One region of the Anaerostipes sp. AF04-45 genome, then DNA from elsewhere that is predicted to be linked to it. Evidence: predicted binding sites of a transcription regulator. Region 1 holds the regulator's gene; the other holds the start of a gene.
The links. The regulator NrdR, encoded in region 1, represses ribonucleotide reductase genes. The targets are predictions, from matches to a motif close to CACAANATNTTGTG.
Positions count from the first base shown of each region.

Region 2: nrdD (anaerobic ribonucleoside-triphosphate reductase) is a predicted target of NrdR. The motif match lies at 3,113-3,126, and genes of this name have one in related genera.

Region 1 is NZ_QTXQ01000017.1:15,892-25,137, reverse strand. Features, by position in the region: gene dprA (DNA-processing protein DprA) at 1-583, opposite strand, end outside; gene DWV34_RS16445 (YifB family Mg chelatase-like AAA ATPase) at 576-2,093, opposite strand; gene nrdR (transcriptional regulator NrdR) at 2,169-2,618, opposite strand; gene DWV34_RS16435 (YlmC/YmxH family sporulation protein) at 2,725-2,970, opposite strand; gene DWV34_RS16430 (RnfABCDGE type electron transport complex subunit B) at 3,088-3,882, opposite strand; gene rsxA (electron transport complex subunit RsxA) at 3,896-4,471, opposite strand; gene rsxE (electron transport complex subunit RsxE) at 4,484-5,185, opposite strand; gene DWV34_RS16415 (RnfABCDGE type electron transport complex subunit G) at 5,187-5,798, opposite strand; gene DWV34_RS16410 (RnfABCDGE type electron transport complex subunit D) at 5,791-6,741, opposite strand; gene rsxC (electron transport complex subunit RsxC) at 6,755-8,071, opposite strand; gene DWV34_RS16400 (glutamate-5-semialdehyde dehydrogenase) at 8,329-9,246, opposite strand, start outside.
Region 2 is NZ_QTXQ01000003.1:290,935-300,180, forward strand. Features, by position in the region: gene nrdG (anaerobic ribonucleoside-triphosphate reductase activating protein) at 1-432, opposite strand, end outside; gene DWV34_RS06430 (hypothetical protein) at 444-836, opposite strand; gene nrdD (anaerobic ribonucleoside-triphosphate reductase) at 851-2,971, opposite strand; gene DWV34_RS06440 (Ger(x)C family spore germination protein) at 3,179-3,712, opposite strand; gene DWV34_RS06445 (GerAB/ArcD/ProY family transporter) at 3,693-4,751, opposite strand; gene DWV34_RS06450 (spore germination protein) at 4,732-6,255, opposite strand; gene DWV34_RS06455 (GntR family transcriptional regulator) at 6,341-7,021, opposite strand; gene ispE (4-(cytidine 5'-diphospho)-2-C-methyl-D-erythritol kinase) at 7,038-7,910, opposite strand; gene DWV34_RS06465 (DUF3794 and LysM peptidoglycan-binding domain-containing protein) at 8,000-9,246, opposite strand, start outside.

The DNA of each region.
Region 1 (9,246 bases):
AGATCACCCCCTGTTTCTCCACATCGGCGAAGAGTTTTTGATGAACTTTCGGATAGATCCGGTCAATCCCGCATCCCAAAACACCTGCCGTCGGCGCGCCTGCATCCAGGGCTCCCCTGTGAGAAGCTCCGTCGATTCCCCTGGCCATGCCGCTGACGATCAGAACACCTCTCCCGGACAGCTCCTTCGCAAAATATCCTGCCATCTCTCTTCCATATAAAGTACAGGATCTGGCCCCTACCATTGCGATGACCAGCCTTGATTCTCTCGGCCTGCCTTTTCTAAAAATCCCGAACGGATAGTCATAAATCTGTTTAAGCCGCTGCGGATAATCGGGTTCTTTCCATATAATATAGTCTGTTTTCTGCTTTTTTAACTCCTCGTACTTCTTACAGATATAAGATTCATCTCTTGTCTCAAGAAAAAGCCGGTACTGTCTTTTATTAAGAAATGATTTTGCAGTCTCTTCATTAAGTTTCCTGAGTTCTTCCGGGTGAAGAACGGCAGAAAGAATCTTACCCTGCGTCTTCCGGTTTATCTCAAGAAGCGACGTAAACCAAAACCACGAAAGCTTTTCATTCATACCCCACAGCCTCCGATAAAAACTCCATATTGCGCAGAGACAGTGCCTCTATAAGATGTCCCTCTCCTATCCCGCTTTGCTGCTCCATTCCGGCAATCGTTTTTGCTGTCCTCACAATCTTATGAATACCCCGCATTGAAATATGATGTTTCTTTTGTTCTTCTTTCAAAATTTTTTGGCTTTCTTTATTCAGAGGACAAATTTTTTCTATATCCTCTCCCTGTATCTGACTAAAATAAGAATACGGAGTATCCGAGAGTTCTCTCTGTTCCTCCCTGATATGCTCTAAGACCCTGCTGCGGATAACAGCCGAAGTTTCCGTCTCAGCGTCCATTTTCTTTGCCTCCTGTCCAACTGTAAGGATCAGGTCAAAACGGTCCAGTACGGGACCGGAAAGTCTGTGATAATAGGACCGCTTTTGACCCGCGCTGCACCGGCATGCCTCCGGAGTGAAGCTGTTGCCGCATGGACACGGGTTCATGGCCGCTGCAAGTAAAAAGTCCGCAGGCATGGTATAGTCTCTCCCAAGCCTGTTTAAAATAATCTGCTTATCTTCCAGTGGCTGTCTCAGTGCTTCAATGCATTTGGCGTCAAACTGTGCCAGTTCATCCAAAAACAGCACACCTTTGTGGGCAAGTGTGATCTCTCCGACTTTTGGAACCGCTCCCCCACCGATCAGCGCTCCTCTGGATATGGAAGAATGGGGTTTTCGGAAAGGCGGGCAAAAATCCCCTGCATCCCTGTGGATTCCTGCCGCCTGATAGAGAGCCTGCACCTCCAGGTATTCGTCCTCAGATAAACTATTCATAATAGAAGGAATCCGTTCCAGGGCCATAGTTTTGCCGCATCCCGGAGCTCCGATCAGAAGAATGTGATGTCTCCCGGTCACGGCGATCTCCAGAGCTCTTTTTAAGAGAGGCTGCCCTTTTATTTCCGAAAAATCAAGACACTGGCTGTTTAGAATTATCCTTTTTTTCTGAAAATGGTATGGAAGCACACACCCGTTTCTGAAATAGTCCACAGCATCGGAGAGATGTTTTACCGGAACCAATTCCACATCTTTCATATATACAAGAGATTCCATATCATCATAGGGAACCATAAACCGCCGGATGCCCTGCTTTTTTCCTTCCATGATGATGGGCAGGCACTGTCTGATCCCATGGACACTGCCGTCCAGTCCCAGCTCTCCCAGGAGGCAGATAGGCGGTTCTTTAGTAAATGGAATATAGTTGAGACCGGCCATAACGGCCGCTGCGATGGGAAGATCAAATGCAGTTCCTGTCTTTCTGATATCGGCAGGAGATAGATTAACGGTAACTTTCATCGGAGGGAGCGGACAGCCCAGAGCCCGCAGCGCGGATTCCACCCTGTGCCTGGATTCTTTTGCTTCATTAGAAAGGCGGCCTACCATAGTAAAGTATGGGAGACCGCTTCTTAATTCCGCTTCGACCTGAATGATACAGCCTGCGGCGCCTGAGACAATGCCGCTTAGCATCGAACAAAACATAAAGCCTCCTTCTTTCCCGGAAGCCTCTCAGCTAACAATATACTGTATCTTATCATATTTTCTAAATTTTTACAACTATTTCAGCAATTTTTTTAGTTCACTCATAAAGGTGTTCACATCTTTGAACTCTCTGTATATAGCGGCAAATCTTACATATGCCACCTCATTCAGTTCCTTCAGCTTGTCCATGACGATCTCTCCGATCAGGGAACTCTCCACCTCGCGCTGTCCGAGATTATAGATCTTTGTCTCGATCTCATCTACGATCTGATCGATCTGTCCCATGGATATAGGCAGTTTGTGGCAGGACTGTACGATACCCGCCTTGATCTTGGAGCGGTCATACATCTGTCTGGTCTTGTCCTTTTTGATCACAGACAGCGGTTCTGTCTCGATCTTTTCATAGGTCGTGAAACGCTTGCTGCAGTCGTCACACTGTCTTCTTCTCCTTATGGAGTTATTGTCTTCCGAATGTCTGGAATCAATGACTCTGGAATTTTCACTTCCGCAATAAGGGCACCTCATTTTTCTACCTCCCGGGCTATGCTTTTCTTTGTACTCTTTTGAGAGGCAGATCATGTCTGCCTCAAGATTTTCCATTCGTTAAAGGAAGTATATCATTTTTTCCAGATCACTTCAAACATTCTTTTTCATTAATATCCACCAATACAGTGTCACAGCCGATTCGAATGATCTTCTTATATGGAATATAATAAAACTCACCTTTTGTAAAGCACAGGATCTTTGTCGCTTTTGGAACGATCAGGCATAAAATCTGACCTGACGCCGGGTCAAACTCCAGATCGATGACACATCCCAGTTTATCTCCGGTCCGGCAGTTGATCACATCCTTTTCCCTTAACTCTAAAAACTTCATGAAACGCCACCCCAGAAAAATAGTTATAATAGTGTATGCACCAGGAAATAAAGTGTGACAAAAAGGCTGTATCCTCCAGTCAGATACAGCCTAATGATCTTTCTATCATTCACTTTATTATACCGTAATGATTTTTTTCGGACACTTTTTGGCACAGAGTCCGCAGTTGACACATTTCTCATAATCAATATGAGCAATATTATTTTCTACCGTAATCGCTCCAAGCTTACATTCCTTCGCACAAAGTCCGCAGCCGATGCATCCGGCTTTGCACACAGACATGACGTCTTTTCCCTTGTCTTTAGAATTACACTGTACTAAATGTTTCTTGTCATAAGGAACCAGTTCAATGAGTCCCTTCGGGCAGATATCGGTACATTTTCCGCAGCCGATGCACGCTTCTTTGTCAACATAGGCAATCCCGTTGACGATGGAAATTGCATTCTCAGGGCAGACCTGAGCGCAGCTTCCGAATCCCATACATCCGAAAGAGCAGGCCTTCGGCCCTTCTCCGGGCACATTCATCGCTTCCACACAGCTCATCTGTCCTGTATATTCGTATTTATTTGATGCTTTCTCACAGGTTCCTGCACACTTTACGAATGCCACCTGTTTTACGAAATCACCGGCTTCCACACCCATGATGGCACCGATTTTTTCTGCCGCTGAAGGCCCGCCTACCGGACAGGCATTGACCGCAGCTTCTCCGTTTGCGATCGCTTTTGCAAGCCCGTCACATCCGGCGTATCCGCATCCTCCGCAGTTATTGCCGGGAAGTTCTGCTCGGACTGCTACTTCTTTTTCATTGACCGGAACCTTAAACTTCTCAGAAGCGATTCCTAAAAGAATAGCAATGACCAAACCAATTCCTCCGACCACGACGGCCGCGAGAATAATTGCTGTAATATCCATTTATGCTACCTCCCTATATGATTCCTGAGAATCCAAAGAAAGCGATAGCCATCAGACCTGCCGTGACAAGAGTGATCGGCATTCCTTTGAAAGATTCCGGGATGTTGTTGTATTCTAGTTTCTCGCGGATACCGGCCAAGATCACGATGGCGATGGTAAATCCGACAGCCACTCCAAATCCGTTGACTACACTGGTAATAAAGTTGTAATCATACTGAACGTTATTCAATGCAACACCGAGCACCGCACAGTTGGTAGTGATCAGCGGAAGATATACGCCTAAAGACTCATAGAGAGCCGGCATAGATTTCTTTAAAAACATTTCCACGAACTGCACCAATGCCGCAATGACAAGAATAAATGCTATCGTCTGAAGATATTCCAGATGAAACGGCACGAGTATGCCAGCATAAACGAAATAGGTAACCGCTGAGGCGATCGTGATGACGAAAATAACCGCAGCGCCCATTCCGCCGGCGGTCTCTACCTTCTTGGATACACCAAGGAAAGGACAAAGGCCTAAGAACTGGCTCAATACTACGTTATTAACTAATGCCGCACCGATTGCGACTAATAATAAATTTGACATTGTTCATCCCCCCTATTTGTCGTCCACACTGTTATCAAAAAACCGGCTTCCGCAGGCACCGTTTCCGCAGCTTGCACAGTCGCCGCATCCGGAAGCCTGAGACTCTCCTGCTTTTTTCGGTTTCTTGTTTCTTACCTTATTCTGAACTGCAACAAGGCAGGCCAGGACAAAGAATGCTCCGGGAGCCAGGATAAAGATCGTAATCGGCTCATAAGCAGCCGGCATGATCTTTGCGCCAAAGATCGTACCTGCACCGAGGAGTTCACGGAAGGCTCCGATCACAGTCAGTGCAACAGTAAATCCAAGGCCCATTCCGACACCGTCGAAGAAAGAGAGCACTGCCCCGTTCTTAGATGCAAAGGATTCTGCGCGTCCCAGGATAATACAGTTTACTACGATCAAAGGAATGTAGATTCCAAGGCTTGCATTCAGTGACGGCACATATCCCTGCAAAAGGAACTGCACTACCGTTACGAGAGATGCAATAATGACAATATAGCCCGGAATACGGACTCTGTCAGGTATAATATTTCTCATGAGTCCAATGATCAGATTGGAAAACATTAAAACGGCCGTAGTGGAAAGTCCCATTCCTGCCCCGTTGATGGCGGATGTGGTTACCGCGAGGGTAGGACACATACCGAGCATTAAGACGAAAGTAGGATTTTCTTTGACAATACCGTTGATCAAACGTTCTATCGGATTACTTTTCATCTCAATTACCTCCTTTCAATGTATCCATTAAAGCAACACAGCTGTTGACTCCGCTTGTCACCGCACGGCTGGTGATCGTAGCGCCGCTGATGGCATCGACCTTTGCGTCGTCGCTCTTGCCGGAACCGTCTTTTACGACTTCAAACTGCTTTGCTTTTTTATTGTTAAAGTTGCTCTTGAACTCCTCTTCTTTTGCCTTCATACCAAGGCCCGCGGTCTCATTGATCGTCAGAGTCTCATATCCGTTGACCGTACCGTCATTTTTGACGCCGACAGAGAGAGTGATATCTCCGCCGTATCCGTCAGGGTTTGTCACGGAGAATACATATCCAAGACCTTTTCCGTCCTTATCTACTGCTTTGGCAATCTCACTGACCGTATTCTGGCCCAGATTCTTTGCCTTTAAAGCTTTGTTTATCTCTTTTTTATCAAGTTTCACTGCCTCAAAACGGTCTGCGTCTTTGAACACAGCCTTGTATGCTTCCTGTTTTGTCTTTTCTTCCTGCTTTGCAATCGGATCTTTGGTCACGTTGTAAACGAATCCAAGGATCAGTCCGGCAGCCAGAGTGATGATAAATAATTTAATACAGTCATTTACTAAACTTTTATTCATTGTCTTTGCCTCCTTTTGCCTTCACAATTCCAAACGGAGTCGGAACCGTAATCTTTTCAATCAGAGGAACAACCAGGTTCGCAATGATAATAGAGTAAGAAACTCCCTCTGCCATCGGTCCGAACAGTCGGAAAATACCGGTCAGCAGTCCGCAGAGGACGCCGAAGATGATCTTTCCTCTGGAAGTGATCGGTGAAGTTACATAGTCCGTTGCCATGAAGATCGCACCGAGCATCAAACCGCCGGAAAAAATCTCAGACGCCATGTAGGTGAGATCGAAGCCATGTCCTCCAAAAAGCAGTACGAAGACAGCCACCGTCGCCACATAGATGCATGGGATCAGCGGTGAGATCACTTTCTTTAATACCAGGTAGGCTCCTCCCAGGAGGAGAAGGACGGCGGATGTCTCTCCGATCGTTCCGGGGATGAATCCTGTAAAGACACTTCCCAGGTCTACACTCTTTCCCGCCTTCAGCAGTGCAAGAGGAGTCGCAGTGGTGACACCGTCATATGTAAATGTTGTCATTCTTGCCGCGAAAGAGATCATCAGAAAACAGCGGGCTCCCAATGCCGGGTTCATAAAATTCTGTCCCAGGCCGCCGAAAACCTGTTTTACGACAATGATGGCAAACAGGCCGCCCAGCACCGGCATCCATAAAGGAACACCTGCCGGCAGGTTCAGTGCAAGCAGGAGTCCGGTCACAGCCGCGCTCAGATCGCTTACCGATACTTTTTGTTTCATTAACTTCTGATATATATACTCAGCAGCCACACAGGTGACAATGGAGACCGCAATGGTCACAGCCGCAGATGCACCGAAGATATAGATACCAAAAACTGTGGCCGGGAGTAATGCAAGGATTACATCCAGCATAATGCTTTGTGTTGAGCTTTTGTCCCTTACGTGCGGGTTTGCTGAAACACGATATAATGTTTCGTTCATATGTACCTCTCCTTTACTTCTTTCTACGATTTGCCAAGACCTGTTTGCGTCCTGTCTTCATTGACTGTGCCAGGTTTCTCTTCGCCGGACAGATAAAAGAACAGCATCCGCATTCCACACACTCATCGCCATGGAGAGCTTCAAATGCTTCAAAGTTATTGTTATCTGCCAGTACGGACAGTCTCGCCGGCATTAACTTCTGAGGACAGACGCTGACACATCGCCCGCAGTTGATACAGTTGCTCGGCTCTACGGCAGACACCGGGTCCTTTGTAAATGCCAGCAGAGAAGAAAATGTTTTGACTGCCGGAACATCAGTAGTAAACATAGCCATTCCCATCATCGGACCTCCGGAAATCACCTTTTCAGGCTGCCCCTTAAATCCGCCGGCTGCTTCGATCAGCTCGCTGACATTCGTTCCGGTGCGCACTAAAAGATTCTTCGGACTTTCTATGGCGTCTCCTGTCACTGTCACAACACGCTGAAATAAAGGTTTCCCTTCTTTTACTGCGTCCTTCACAGCAACAATTGTTGCCACGTTGTCCACAATACATCCTGCATCTGCCGGAAGCATGCTGGAATTGATGGCTCTTCCCGTTGTCGCATAGATCAGGGAACGCTCTGCTCCCTGCGGATATTTTGTCTTCAGCTCCGCAACCGAAATCCTTGCATCCCCTTTGACACAATCGCTGACTTTTGCAATGGCATCTTTTTTATTATCTTCCACTGCGATGATCCCTTTTGCTTTCGGGAATAAGTCCAGAACAATGTTCAGCCCTTCCACGAGGACTTCCGGAGTCTCCATCATGATCCTGTAATCTCCGGTTATGTAAGGCTCACACTCCGCACCATTGACAATGATGTACTCGATGGCATCCGGATCTTTCGGAGCCAGCTTCACATGAGTAGGGAAACCTGCTCCTCCGAGTCCGACGATTCCTGCGTCTTTGATCGCAGCGAGAACCTCGTCTCTGGTCATATCCTGATACGGCTTTGCCTGAAACTCCGCTTCTTTGAATTCTCCGTCGTTTTCTATTACAATCGCATTTACTTTCGCTCCGGCGGGAGTCACTCTCGGCTCAATCGCTTTCACCGTACCCGAAACAGAGCTGTAAATATTGGCTGACACAAAACCGCCTGCCTCTGCAACCTTCTGTCCCGCCAGTACCTGATCACCTTTTTGTACGATCGGTTTCGCAGGTGCCCCGATGTGCTGGCCGACAGGTAAAACAACATCTCCTTTCGGCAGATATTCGGTGATCGGGGAATTTTTTGCGTATTCTTTCCCGTCATCCGGATGAACTCCGCCGCTAAATGTAAACAATGCCATTTTTAAGCCTTCCTTTCTCTTTTCTTAAATTTCCATATCTTTAATGATAAATTGTTTAGCATGCAAAATCAACTTTCGACATTTTTTTCACAAACGAAATCCCACAAAATAACATACATCTCACTAAAATCTTTTCATTCTTTCACTTTATTCAACTTTTTGCACAGAAAAAGAAACAATGCCGGGTTCTATATGTGAATTAATTGTCAATCTAAAAGGAGTCCCCGATTCTGAGAACTCCCTCTTTGAAGTTTTATCTAATGCCTGATCTGTCCATTGCCATAAATAATAAATTTGGTAGTCGTCAGTGCATCGAGTCCCATAGGTCCCCTTGCGTGAATCTTTTGAGTGCTGATTCCGATCTCTGCACCAAAGCCGAACTCGAATCCGTCTGTGAACCTCGTGGAAGCATTCACATAGACCGCAGCCGCGTCGATCTTCTCCAGAAACTCCTGGGCATGAGAATAGGAATCTGTGACGATCGCCTCGGAATGTTTTGTGTTGTAGCGGTTGATATGTTCTACCGCCTCATCAAAGCTGTCCACAACCTTTATCGAGATAACAGCATCCAGATATTCCGTGCCCCAGTCTTCTTCCGCCGCTTTCATCACCCGGTCACTGACTACCATGACTCTCTCGTCTCCTCTGACCTGCACTCCCTTTTGGAGCAGAGCCTCTACGATAGCCGGAAGATGGGTCTGTACAACATCTTTATGTATGACCAGAGACTCACATGTATTGCAGGTTCCGAGCCTTTGAGTCTTTGCGTTGACCACGATGTCGACAGCCATTTTCGGATCTGCATACTGATCGATGTAAGTGTGGCAGTTTCCGGTTCCCGTCTCAATCACGGGAACTGTGCTGTTTTTCACGACGCTCCGGATCAGTCCGGCTCCTCCTCTTGGAATAAGGACATCAATATATTCCGTCATCTGCATCATCTTTGTGGCAGTTTCACGGCTGGTATCTTCCAGGAGCTGGATGCTGAATACCGGCATCTTTTTCTTGTCTAAAGATTCCTGGAGAACTTTCGCAATCGCGAGATTGGAGTGAATGGCATCGCTTCCGCCGCGGAGCAGACAGGCGTTTCCTGTTTTAAAGCAGAGAGCAAACGCATCCGCAGTAACATTGGGCCGGGATTCATAGATGATTCCTACAACACCCAGAGGAACGAC
Region 2 (9,246 bases), on a different contig from region 1:
CTGGTTGGAACTGCCTCTCCATTTGAGAGCGGTGTCCTTTAAATCCTCCTCAAAACGACCGTCTACCAGAACATCGGTATTTTTTACGGCATCCAGAGTACAGACTTCATCCCACAGAAAACCGGTATACATCCATATGGTCTTTTCCGGAAACTTTTCTCTGACCTCTTTTACCAGCTGTCCCACCGGCTCCCGGTTCTCAGGGTGCAGAGGGTCTCCTCCGCTTAACGTCAGACCACTGATATAATTTTTGCCGAGCTCCTTAAACAGTTCTTCTTTTGCTTCCCTGTCAAACTCCAGTCCGCCATGGATATCCCAGGTAACCGGATTGTGGCAGTTTCTGCACTGATGGGTACATCCTGACAGCCATAAGACAACTCTTAATCCGTCCCCATTCAGCATATCGTCCTTTGTAATGTTGTGATACCTCATACTTCCCACCTCTACGCTAATATCATCCACAGTCCCGCCGCTGCAAAGACAAGAAACGGCAGAAGACGCTCTGTCCCAAGTAAAGACACAAATGGCTGCGGTATAAAAATCTCCTTTGGATCTGAAGGGTCCAGGAGTACTTCGGTCTCCCGGCCTTCTGCATATTCTTCTTTTTCCCTGTATTTATACAGCCTGAGAACCGAACTGTACTCAACGCCTTTATATGTATAAGTAAAAACAGGATTTTTCATTTTTAAGTTCAGATAATTGATATATGGTTTCTGTCCGGTGCAAACTGCATGCACTTTCGGAGAATACCGGCGTATCTTCAAAAATTGTTTTACTACAGGCTGAATTAAAATTCCCAAACCAACAATACAAAGTACTGCACCAATATAAACCATAATATCAATCCTTTCTACATCGACTTGCGGTCGGCAATCTCCGCCATCTTTGCGTCATTGAGTCTCGTGTCTCCCTTGACTCTGGAATAAGACAGATAGCCGTTCATTCGGTCGATCTTCGTCAGATTGCTGCTTCCGCAGACCGGACACACGTCCATCTCCAGCTCCTCATGCCCGCAGTCGTCACAGTATGACAGGGATAAATTCACCCCTTCATAGTAGCCAAGGTCCATGGCACGCCTTACCAGTGTCCGTATAGCGTCTTTATTGTAGCTGATCGGATACTTCACATACTGGATCTTTCCGCCGTTGCATTTTTCCCAGAAACGTCCTTCTAAGTTCTGTTTCTCGATCGGTGTCAGGTCTTCAGAAACATGGCAGTGGAAAGAATTGCTCACATATTCCCGGTCAGAGACATTCTCGATCACACCGTACTTCTTTCTGAACTGTTTCACCTGAAGTCCGCAGAGGTTTTCTGCCGGTGTTCCATAAATCGCATACAAATGTCCGTCTTCTTTCTTAAACTTCGTTACCTGGCTGTTAATATATTCAAGGACCTCCAATGCAAATGCGCCGTCCTGGGCAATGGACTTTTTGTTGTGCAGCTGCTGAAGTTCATTGAGCGCCGTGATGCCGAAAGAAGCTGTGGCAGACGCAAGCAAAGGCTTGATCTTGTCGTGAAGGCCCAAATGCCCTCCCAGAAAACCTCCCTCACAGTATGCCAAAGGATTTGTGGATGCTTTCATCTCACCCAAATAATCGTAGGTCCTTCTGTGAAGCTCTCTGATCAGATTCAGGTAATAGTCCAGCACTTCATAGAAGTCACGGCTTTCCTGTTTTGCCTTTGCATAGATCATCGGCAGATGCAGACTTACCGCCCCGATGTTAAAGCGGCCCACAAAGACCGGCTCGTCCTGCTCGTCCAGAGGCTCTGCCCCTCCCTTTTCATACCAGGGGGATAAAAAGGCACGGCAGCCCATCGGGCTTACGATCTTTCCATATCTTTTATACATGTCAGGGACATATCCATCCCCTGTGAGGCTCAGCCAGTCAGGATACATCGTCTTGCTGGAACAGCGGATTCCAGCTTCAAACACATCCTCCAGTTCTCCGCCCGGTCCATGAAGATTTTCATCATAAAGAAATACGATCTTTGGAAACAGCACCGGTTTCTTATGTCCTTCTTTTCCCTGTCCTCTCCTCCTGACATCCAGCATCGTGATCGCTGCCATCTTTGCAAACCGGCCTGTGCCGGTTCCCGCGGTCACTGTGATAAAAGGATAGTCTCCGCGGCTGGAAGAAACACTGTTAAACTTATATTCAAGCCCCTGGAATCCCTGACAGAACTCTTTCTGGACATCTTTCAATGACTCAGCTTCCGCCCGCTCTCTGGAAAGGCCGAGGGCTTCATACTTTTCAATGCCTTTTTCATAAGACTTCTCCGCATAAGGTTCCAGAATCAGTTCAATATTTGGCACCGTAAACCCGCCGTACTGCTGGCTCGCAGCGCTCAGTACGATATCTCCTATGACGTCAAAGGCTACATCCAGCGTCTTTGGTTCATTGTACCAGAGATTCCCCATCTCAAATCCGCCTTTTAACACGGCCTCCACATCGAACAGACAGCAGTTCATCGTATCTCTTCTGGCCGACATATCATGGATATAAATATAACCGTCCCGGCAGGCCTGGATCTCTTCGGTCGTTAAAAAGAACTTCTGATACAGAGACTTGTTCAGCTCATTAAAGATCAGGCTCCGCTTTGTAGACACAAGGGCACTGTCTGTATTGCTGTTCTCTTTGTCTCCTATGTACATGATGGACTGGCTTTTCTTATACACATCATCCAGCATTTCCACAAAATCCTGTTTATAGTTCCGGTAGTCCCGGTAGCTTTTGGCCACGCCGGGATTTACCCTCTCCAGAGCCCCTTCCACTACATTGTGCATCTCCGTAATATGTACTTCTGACTTATTAAGCTCGTCCACTCTCCCATTGACAAACCGGCAGATCTCATCAAGCTCATCTTCCGTAAATTTCACAAGGGCACGGTAGGCGGATTTATTTACTGCCGTCACCACCTTCTGAATATTAAAATCTTCTTTTGTTCCATCTTTCTTTACTACCCGTATCATACTCTCTCCTCCCTGACTGTTCCCAGAGCATCGTCCTGCCTGCGGCATATCCCGCTGAAAGCAGGAGACACCGCAGGCAGGGGACTCTTCGCTATTTTCTTAATCAAATTACTATATATTGTTTAATATGATCTATTATTCTACTATATCTTGTGTGAATGTATCCATCTTACCATCTCATCCGATCCAAGTCAAGACTGATTTCTGTCACTTTCTGCCGTAAATCCTGCCAAGGCTCAGATCCTTGGGCTTTTTCACTTTTGGGGAACTTTCAATGCCTTTGACCATGTATTCACCAAATGAGACAGGCAGATCTTTCTCGATCGAAAAAAGCTCTTTTAACTGTTTTTTACTTTTAAGAATCAGCACGGATTTTGCGATTTCTGAATGATCTAAAAGCTCCTCTATCATAGTATCATCAATCTGTCCGTTGGTAAATACGATCACCTTTAAATGCCCGAAGTTTAATTTTTTCGGCTGAGTTTGCTCAAAACTTTGATTTGTCTCATTAAAAGACCTGCCTGAGTAAACCACAGACTTGGACGGCACTTTCGTTCCCTGATTGTCCTGAGCCTTGGAAAAATCTGCACAGGAATAATCGATCAGATACCCGTTCTCTGTCTTTTCAATGCCCATTGCCAAAACATAACTGCTGTCCTCGATGTCCCCGGCTTCTTTGCAGCCCGTAAGTGCCGCTGCAGTGACTGCGGCCATCAAAAGGCTAATGATGATCTTTTTCATGAGTGCCTCCTCTCCGTTCCAGCCAAAACAAAACTGCCGGAATTAAAATTCCCAGCAATAGATTAGCAAAAAGGAACACAGAAATATAATTTTCCCAAAGACGGACCATGGGGATCAGAAATCCGGTGATTAAAAACAGTCCGCCGTAGGAAATCCATCTGCCCCATTTCTTTTTTCCCGCAAATGTGTTTTCAAAACTCCAGTTTCCATAGAACAGGTATCCGCTCAGCACACAAAAAACTCCAACAATCCAGAATGCGATCAGAAAAATGTCCAGCCTTGCCATGATCCCCCCTGGCATTGCTACATTCTGTGCCATGGAGATCACCGGAAACGGGTCCCTCCTGATCATCTGAAGCCCCAGGCTTCCCGCCGTGGCGGCAAACACTCCCGCCGATAAAATTATGATTCCGAGCAGTGTCTTTTTATTCATTCCCTTTTCCTTCATATGCCCCTGATAAAACCACACCAGTTCCATAGGATGAAACAGTGCGAGCACATACAATCCGCCCACCGCCAGGTTCTTCGGTTCAAACTGCCGGATCAGAAAGGGTTTCACAGAAAACTCCGTCATGCTGAGAAGAAGGATAAAAATAAATGGGATCAGAATAAACCAGAACAGCCCTTCCATGACTCTTGCCCTGTCGTCCAGCCCCTCTCCGTTCATCCGGAAAGCCAGAAAAATAACCGGCAGCCCGATCCAGTAAATATTCATATACGGAAGCAGGAACACTCTGGCCAAGAGCAGCATGTATGCATAAAAAAATGCAGCGTTTATAAAAAATCTCACATAATAGAGAAAGGAAATCACCCGGTGTTTTTTTAATACTTCTTCCATAGTCAGACTGCCTTCTGCTTTTTGTACAAGCCATGGATAGCAGACTGCGGCAATGGCTCCAAGGAGTACCGTATAAAGCCCTGTTTCACCAGATTTCAGGGCAGCTGCCTGGGGAAGGAACATGCCCACTCCGCAGAAGGTTTCCAGAAGAAAGATCCTGCTTCCCTGCTTTTTAGAAATTTCAAGATTCGCCGTCCACATGATGTTTCCTCCTTCCCTGACGTTTTTTCGCCCCGTCCTTCGTAAACCATGGCCTGAAGATCATACGCCTGATAGGCATCCGCACCATATAGTCCTCCCAGGGGTCCGTCTCTTCCACCGTGGCTGATACGGTCGGAAACAGATACGGGATCCCATAGCTCTGAAGCTTCATTAAATGGATCGCAATCGCAAGGAATCCGAGAAAGAATCCATAAAGCCCCCATATCGCACAGACAAGCATAATAGAAAATCTCAATAGCCGGAACACCCCTGAAAAGCTCTCATTTGGTATAGAAAACGACGCGATGGCTGTAAAGGCTACAACAATTACCACGATTGTGCTGACAATATTAGCGTCAACCGCCGCCTGTCCTACGATCAGACCTCCTACAATTCCTATGGTGCCGCCCAGCTGTCCAGGCAGACGGATACCCGCTTCCCTTAAAAGTTCAAACGCAAGTTCCAAAAGCAGTACTTCCACAACCACAGGGAAAGGCACTCCCTCCCTGGCTGACACAATGGACAGCATAAATGGTGTGGGAAGAATCTCGGGATGATAATTTGCAATGGCAATATAAAATCCCGGCAGCCCAATGGCAATAAAAGAAGAAATGTATCGAAGGATTCTGGCAAATGTGGCAACTTCCCACCGGTTATAGTAATCATCACTGGCCTGAAAGAAAATGTTCAGTGTCACCGGCAGCACAATGACCTCCGGAGAATTATCCACCACGAGCACAATTCTTCCCTCCATGAGTCCGCTTGCCGCTTTGTCCGGTCTCTGAGTCAGCTGATACTGGGGAAACGGAGATTTGCTGTCCTGCTCCATGAGCTGTTCCAGCATTCCGCTGTCAAAAATTCCGTCAATATTCAGTTCATCCAACTGTTTTTTTATTTCTTTTACTACCTCATCTTTGGCCAGATCTTCAATATACATAAGCGCTACATCTGTTTTGCTCCTTGTTCCGATCCTGAGCTGGACAACCTTCATTCTCGTATCCCTGACCCGCCTTCGGATCAGAGCCGTGTTGGTCCTGAGGCTTTCATTAAAACTGTCCTTCGGACCGATCATGGCTACTTCCCTGTCAGCTTCCTGCACTCCTCTGGTAGGGAAAAACTTGCTGGATATAAAAATTCCCTGATCAAGCCCGTCAAAAAACAGTACCGTATCTCCTGATAAAACGGCCGTGACAACTTCATCCATGGTCGTGACCATCTTCCGGTCTGCACTCTCAATGACCCAGGAGGTCACAGACTCTTTCAGAGGGTGAAGAGGGTCTGTGAGGAGAGGTTCCAATACATTTTCCTGGATCATGTCAGCTTTGGCAAGACCGTCCGTGTAGATCACATACATTCCTGTGTTTTTTTTCTTCCCAACGTAAAACTTCTTTTTTACAATATCATTGCAGTCTGAAAATACCGCTTCGAGATATGCAATATTCTGCTCCAGATCCTTTGATATTTTACCTTTCATTTTGTGATTTTTATCATGAAATCGATCCATTTTTTCACACCACCTTTGAAAGTAGTATGAGCAAAAAAAAGAACTCTATGCGCACGCACAGAGTTCTGTCTGAAAGTCCACGGACCTATTTTTCTTCTTCCTGGATCTTTTTGATTACCGTCTCTTCCTGATTGTCGATATGACGTTTCATGATCTCTTTCGCTCTCTCTTTGTTGCCTGCGAACATGGCTTCCACCAGTTCCTCGTGTTCTTTGAGAAGAACCGCATGATATGCCGTATCCTTGACATATTCCAGACGGTAGCGGTAAATCTGTTCTCTCAGATTATTGATGATCTGGATCAGCCGCTTATTTTGAGTCGCCTCAAAGACGGCATCATGAAATTCCACATCACAGTCTGCGATCTTAGGATTATCATCCGTCTGGATCGCCTCACGGAAATTGTCCAGGGCTTCCTGAATCTTCTCTCTGGAACCATCATCCAGGCGCTCCGTGGCAAGTCCTGCCGCCAGTTCTTCGAGAGAGCTTCTCACTTCCAGGACATCTCTTAAATCTTTTTCCGTGATGCGGGCTACTTCCGCGCCCTTTCTCGGAATCATGACGACCAGACCCTCAAGCTCCAGCTTCCTTATGGCTTCCCTGACCGGGGTACGGCTGACTCCGAGACGGTTTGCCAGGGCAATCTCCATCAAACGCTCTCCGGGTACAAACTCTCCGGTAATGATTGCCTGTCTGAGTGTATTAAACACCACATCCCTCAGCGGCAGATATTCATTGACGTTCACTTTTAATTTATCACTGCTCATCTTTCGTTCCCTCCAATTATGATTCTCTATTGACCGGCGCTACCACATAGGCCTGCTTCACATCTTCAAAAGATCTTAGATTGGAAAGGGCTCTCTGCGCCTTTTCCTCTGAAGCAAATATTCCAAATACCGTCGGTCCGCTCCCGCTCATGAGTGCACTCTCGGCGCCCTGTTTCAGCAGGAACTCTTTGATCTCATGGATCACAGGGTATCTTGGTATGGTGACTGTCTCCAGAACATTTTCCATCCTCCCCGTGATCCCCTTCAAATCCTGATTTTCAATGGCAGATATCATTCCTGTAATATCCGGGTGTGATAAAAGGCCCGGCACGTCCAGATTCTCATACACAGTTTTCGTGGACACACTGACCCCAGGCTTGGCGATCAGTATATGGCAGTCCGGCACAGGAGGCAGCTTTGTAAGCTTTTCTCCAATCCCTTCTGCCAGTGCGGTTCCTCCTATGACACAATAAGGCACATCCGCTCCCAGCCCGGCTCCGATCTCACACAGTTCCTCTTTCTTAAGTCCAAGTTCAAACAGCCGGTTCATTCCTCTCAGTGCTGCGGCACAGTCAGAGCTTCCGCCCGCCATGCCTGCGGCGATAGGGATACGCTTTTCCAGATACGCTTCCACGCCGCTTTTGATTGAATACTTTTTCTTTACGGCTGCAATGGCCTGACAGACAAGATTCTGTTCATTGACCGGAAGAAATCTAAGATTGGCGGAAAGTGTAACGGAATCACCGGAAGTCTTTTTAAGCTCCAGCCGGTCAAAAAGACCCACCGTCTGCATGATCATCCTTACTTCATGATACCCGTCATCTCTCCGCCTTACTACATCCAGCCCTAAATTTACTTTTCCATAAGCTTTCAGAACTACCTTTTTCATCTGTACTCCTCACTGTCTCCTACCGCTGAAACTTAGTATTGTATACAGAACATTATAGTATTGTTCCTATAAAAATGCAATCCTATTTATCAATTCCATCCAATTTCTTTGACAATTAACAGTTTATCACCCGGCTTTACTTCCTCAATACCCTCATTTTGATCGCGGATATCGTCAACGGTAGTAAAATAACGTTTTGCTATGGACCACAGAGTATCTCCGTCCTTCACGATATATCCGACGATTCCCGGGATCTTCTGCAGTTCTTCATAATCCAAAGGCTGCTCAGCAACATTTGTCATGATCTTTTCTGCTTTTTTGTGGAAAGAGATGAAGTCAAATATCACATTTGCTTTAATCTCGATCTCATCCCCTTCCGTCGGTGTGGCGCTGATATGATCCAGCATAACATCCAGCTGATAATCGTCCTCTTTCATCAGACCCTTAGCCTCAATAAAGTAAGAGAACGGTTCCATGTAGGAACTGCTCATCACCGGGTTCTGGTCCTCACTGGACAAAAACAGAACATCTGCCATTAGGACACCCTCCACCTGGAGCCCCTGCTCTTTGACTTCCACATCGTCTATATTGCAGCTTCCTTTCACAGAAAGCACCTGCAAAAGTTTTCCCGGCTCCTGCTCGATGGAAAAACGCTTCGCCATCTTCATCGTAGCCTGATTTTTTCCAATCAGAGATTCAAATGCAAAGTCTTTGTATTCCGGCACCAGTGTTTTTTTCATTGTATAGCAGTCTCCCACATAAGACAGCACCTGATCTTCGTAGACTTTAATATCACACTCTAGAGTTGCGTCAACCGATACCACTCTCTCTTCTCCGTCCACGTCCGGACGAATCTCCAGCTGATGGTTTCCAAGGGAAATGTGGATCTTGCCGATCATTCCCGGTGCACATTCATAACACTCCAGCTCTGTATGCAGCGGGATCTCCCATCTTGCATACTGGACCGGAAGCTGTTCATCCTCTCCGAGATATAAGATAAACACATGCATATCACCCTGTATGTCGATGCTGTGGTCTTTTAATTTTCCCTGTACATTCTCAAGCTCCACCTGGCTCCAGAGTATCTCATAGATGTTGGATTTATTGGCCGGCAGCACCAGTTCCTCTTTCATTCTGGCAATATCCTTTTTATTGACGATCAGGTCTGTCACCTGGACTTCCTTTTTCAGGGAAGATATTCCGTCGCCCAGAACATCGATAATGCCTTCCTCTTTAATCTCCTCGTTGACATGGAGGGTCAGAGTCAGAAGAATCCTTATACTCAGTTTCCTGGAATTGATCAGCACTGTGTTGATGTCATCAATGACATAAGAAA